2 regions of the Leeuwenhoekiella sp. LLG6367-2.1 genome follow, and region 1 is predicted to be linked to the other one. Evidence: riboswitches for the same ligand, from Rfam matches in the RefSeq annotation. Region 1 holds a riboswitch; the other holds the start of a gene.

The links. Region 1 has a riboswitch for S-adenosylmethionine ahead of ABVM53_RS04865 (O-acetylhomoserine aminocarboxypropyltransferase/cysteine synthase family protein). Riboswitches for the same ligand answer to the same signal wherever they lie in the genome.
Region 2: another riboswitch for S-adenosylmethionine. It lies ahead of ABVM53_RS14390 (Na+/H+ antiporter NhaC family protein); the one in region 1 lies ahead of ABVM53_RS04865 (O-acetylhomoserine aminocarboxypropyltransferase/cysteine synthase family protein).

The regions. Positions count from the first base shown of each region.
Region 1 covers NZ_CP159331.1:1,063,610-1,066,090, forward strand. The annotation lists gene ABVM53_RS04865 (O-acetylhomoserine aminocarboxypropyltransferase/cysteine synthase family protein) at 1-886, opposite strand, end outside; SAM riboswitch class I at 1,000-1,108, opposite strand; gene metK (methionine adenosyltransferase) at 1,484-2,481, shown strand, end outside.
Region 2 covers NZ_CP159331.1:3,236,686-3,239,166, forward strand. The annotation lists gene ABVM53_RS14385 (nucleoside deaminase) at 472-942, opposite strand; SAM-I-IV-variant riboswitch at 1,100-1,197, shown strand; gene ABVM53_RS14390 (Na+/H+ antiporter NhaC family protein) at 1,247-2,481, shown strand, end outside.

The DNA.
Region 1 (2,481 bases):
TGTGCTGCTTTATACGGACTTTTAAAGTTTCTAATCCCTGAATTATTTGAAAGGCATTAAACGGACTCAAAGCTGCACCGTGATCTCGTAATCCTTCAATACGTGTTTTTGCAATGAAAGCCGCTGGTCCTAAAACATCATGATATACTAATCCATGATAGCCGGCAGAAGGTTCTGTAAACTCTGGAAATTTTCCGCTAGACCAGTCAAATGTTCCTGCATCAATAATAACCCCGCCCAATGAGGTTCCATTTCCATTGATGTATTTTGTAAGGGAATGAATTACAATATTTGCCCCGTGCGCAATAGGATTTAAAAGTGCAGGTGAAGCAACCGTATTATCTACGATTAAAGGAATTTTATGTTCTTTAGCTGTAGCAGAAATTCCTTCTAGATCTAAAACATCAAGCTTAGGGTTTCCTAAAGATTCTACAAAAATAGCACGTGTGTTATCTTGTATAGCAGCATCAAAGTTTGAAACCTCATCAGGATTAACAAACGTGGTTGTTATACCAAATCTGGGAAGCGTAACACTCAATAAATTATAAGTTCCTCCATAGAGACTGTTCGAGGCTACAATATGATCTCCTTGCTTTAAAAGTGTAAGCAATGCTGTGTTAATTGCAGCAGTTCCAGAGGCTGTCACGACAGCTGCAATACCACCTTCTAAAGCAGCAAGACGTTGCTCTAAAACATCATTTGTAGGATTATTTAAACGTGTATAAATAAAACCGGGTTGCGATAGATTAAATAATCCTGCAGCATGATCAGAATCATTAAAAACATAACTACTGGTCTGGTAAATAGGCACAGCTCGTGTACCTCCATTTGTAGTAGTGTCGTGACCGGCGTGTAAAGCTTGTGTTGAAAATTTTTGAGTACTCATCTTTCTTTTTTGAATTAAATAAATTAAACCAAAGTCAAATAATGCCGCTCTGGCACTAATTACAAGAAAAATGTTATTAAGAAAAATAAGCTATTCAGAAAAAATAGCTTGTTAGGTTATCTATCATCAGCACATTGCTGTTGTAGAATTTAGCACCTTCATCCCGTAGGAAGGGTTGCTAAGGCTTCATTGGGTCTATCCCTCCGCCTTTCTTGATAACATTTCAATACGTGTTTGAACTTTATGAGCGTAAAGATTGCAAAACCTTTTACAGATATGCAAGTAAACCCTATTAAATTTACAAAATGAAAAGTTTTCATAAGATTTTAATAGTCGTTTTGTAATACCTTCTAAATTTATACATTTGCGAACTCATTGAGGAAAGATTTGACTGATTGCAACCTCTTATACAAGTCTAAACACCTGTATAAAAAAATGCTAAAGGCAGTAAACAACTACCAGAAGTAGCCCTCGTCAAATCTTTTTTCGATTTAAAACAATTCGCTGTGGGAGCACAGGAGTTATAAAAATCAAAACTAATTTTGAGTTTAGGTACGTCCTAAAACTTAATACCCTAATTGGGAAAAATTTGCTTGAATGGCTTACTTATTTACCTCAGAAAGTGTGTCTGAAGGACACCCTGATAAGATTGCAGATCAAATTAGCGATACGCTTTTAGATAATTTTCTAGCATTTGATCCAGAATCAAAAGTTGCTTGCGAGACACTTGTAACAACTGGGCAGGTGGTTCTGGCTGGAGAAGTTAAAAGTGACACGTATTTAGATGTTCAAAATATAGCGCGCGGTGTAATTAATGACATAGGCTATACTAAAGGTGCATATCAATTTAGTGGTGACAGCTGTGGAGTAATCTCATTGATCCATGAGCAATCTAAAGATATTAATCAAGGAGTCGACAGGGCTTCTAAAGAAGAACAAGGTGCGGGAGATCAAGGAATGATGTTTGGCTATGCGACTAAAGAAACGGCTAATTATATGCCGCTAGCTTTAGATATATCGCATCGCATTATGATCGAACTTGCAAAACTGCGCCGTGAAGATAAAGATATTACCTACCTAAGGCCAGACGCAAAGGCACAGGTTACTATTGAGTATTCTGATGATAATATCCCTCAAAAAATCGTTGCAATTGTAGTCTCTACTCAACACGACGAATTTGATGAGGACGAAAAAATGCTAGATAAGATTAAAAAAGATATAATTTCTATTTTAATCCCTCGCGTTAAGGCAGAACTTACAGATGATTTAGCAAAATTATTTAATGACGAGATTACCTATCATATAAATCCTACTGGGAAATTTGTAATAGGTGGGCCACATGGTGATTCTGGACTTACCGGTCGTAAAATTATTGTAGACACCTATGGTGGAAAAGGTGCTCACGGCGGAGGCGCATTTTCAGGAAAAGACCCTAGTAAAGTTGACCGTTCTGCTGCATACGCAGCAAGACACATTGCAAAAAATCTTGTAGCTGCCGGTGTTGCTGACGAAGTTTTGGTTCAGGTTTCTTATGCAATAGGTGTAGTGGAGCCTACTTCAATTTTTGTTGATACCTACGGAACCAAAAAAGTGAG
Region 2 (2,481 bases), 1.3 Mb from region 1:
ACTCTTTGGTTTTTACTATACTTAATTTTCCAATTACATAGTCACCGCCAAAAAAGCTGATCTACTAGATTGCTTCAAAATTCGCGTATTTGATAATAATCCTGAAATATTCTTTTCTACGACATTCTCGTGAAGGTTCCCACAAGAGTAAAAAAATTAAAAATCAAGACTACATTAACTTTTGGAAACAATTACGGCTTAATCGCTATATTTTAGAAAAATTGTTACGTTCTAAGGCTCCTTTAAACATACTTTAAAATCCTGTTCTTAAAAAATAAATTGCTAACCCTCTAAAATATGCACGCTCATTTACCTATTGTCTTGACCAAAATTTTCTGAGGCCGTTTTGCCAGCGCAATATTTTAAAAGGATTAAGACTTGAAATTAATATTGAAAATTAAACTTCTATTAAAACTAATTTTTTAGTTATTTGAACTAAGTCTTTTCAGGATTAATAACTAACCCCAAATATCAATACTCCGTTTTATCTTCTTTCTTCGTCCATTCCTGAAATGGTTTTATAGCAACCTCCGGAGCTAATTGTTCAAATGGGATGCTGCGTTTTTCGTAAGGTAATGGTATTTCCTCGTAAATAAAGGCATCGTCAAAACCTATGTTAGCTGCGTCTTTTTGGCTGCTTCCGTAGTACACTTTTTCAGGTCTCGCCCAGTAGATCGCACCCAGGCACATTGGACAAGGTTCGCAGGAAGTATAAATTGTACAGCCATCCAGTTGGAACGAATTCAAATTTTTACATGCGTCACGTATAGCAGTAACTTCTGCATGTGCGGTAGGATCATTTGTAGAAGTTACTTTATTATTTCCTTTACCTATAATTTTTCCGTCTTTAACAATCACACAACCAAAGGGACCACCTTCATTATTTTGCATTCCGCGTAGAGCTGCATTCACAGCTTCTAGCATAAAATCTTCATTGCTCATTTAATCTCGTTTTAGGCAAATATACGCGCAATTGTATTTTTAGATCTAATCACTTCCCTCCTAGTCTTCCCAATATTTCACGTTTACTGTAGAAAACTAAATTTTAACTTTTAATATACTTTTATTCAATTTTCCCGTATTACTTTTGCCGCCTTAAATTAATTATCCAGAATCTCATAAGGGAGATAGCAACCTGCAATAACAAGCAAGGTGCTAAAATAGATAAGCCAATTACTTGGAAAAAATGTTAACGCATAAGTCTATGTAATTTTTGCTATTTCCTTTTTGAGTACAAAATTGTAAAATGGCAGAACTCAAGATTATCCCAAAATTCTCAGCACTAATTCCTCTATTTGTATTTGTATTTACCTTTCTTGGTGTAGGTATTTATCAAAATGATTTCTATGCACTTCCCGCTCCTATCGCCGTTATTGTAGGCATTGTTGTGGCATTTATACTATTTAGACAATCTATAAATGAAAAGATTGACATCTTACTAAAAGGCTGCGGAGACGATAAAATTTTGACGATGTGTTTAATTTATTTACTCGCTGGTGCTTTTGCTGCAATTACAAATGCTACGGGTAGTGTAGATGCTATTGTAAATATGGGACTCGATTATATTGCGATTGAGTATATCTACGTAGGTATTTTTGTGATTGCCGGCTTTCTTTCGGTTTCTACAGGAACTTCTGTAGGCGCTATTGTTGCCCTCGCTCCTATTGTGGTAGGTTTTGCAGCCAGCAGTGATGCGGAGCTCGCTATACTTTCGGGCGCATTGCTGGGTGGTAGTATGTTTGGGGATAACTTATCGGTTATATCAGACACTACTATAGCAGCCACACAATCTCTGGGAACTAAAATGAGTGATAAATTTAAGCAGAATATAAAAATTGCGGTTCCGGCTGCTGTAGGGACGCTTGCAATTTTAATCTATCAGGGAATTGATCTTACCGGAGCAGCAGCAAACACTACCGATTATAATTATGACGTGATTAAAATTCTACCTTATATTCTAGTAATTGCGCTTTCGATAGTAGGTCTTAATGTCTTTATAACCCTATTTCTAGGCGTTATTGCCGCAGGAGTTCTAGGTATAGGTTATGGAGATTTTACACTTATAGAGTCTACTAAAATCGCTTACGAAGGTTTTACTAATATGACCGAAATATTCTTGCTTTCACTTCTTACTGGAGGTCTTGCTGCTTTAGTAGCAAGTAATGGCGGCATCGAATTTATTCTGGTAACTATTAAGAAGCTTATTAAAAACAAAAAAACGGCACAACTGGGGATTGCTGCTTTGGTGAGTTCGATAAATATGGCGATTGCAAACAATACGGTGTCTATCATTATTGCCGGTCCTATCGCAAAAACTATTAATGACGAGTACCACTTAGATAACAAAAAAACAGCTTCTATTCTCGATATTTTTGCCTGTATTATACAAGGTCTCTTGCCCTACGGAGCGCAGGTATTAATGATATTGAGTTTTGCAAAAGGAACGCTTAATTATCTGGATTTAATGGCAAATACCTGGTA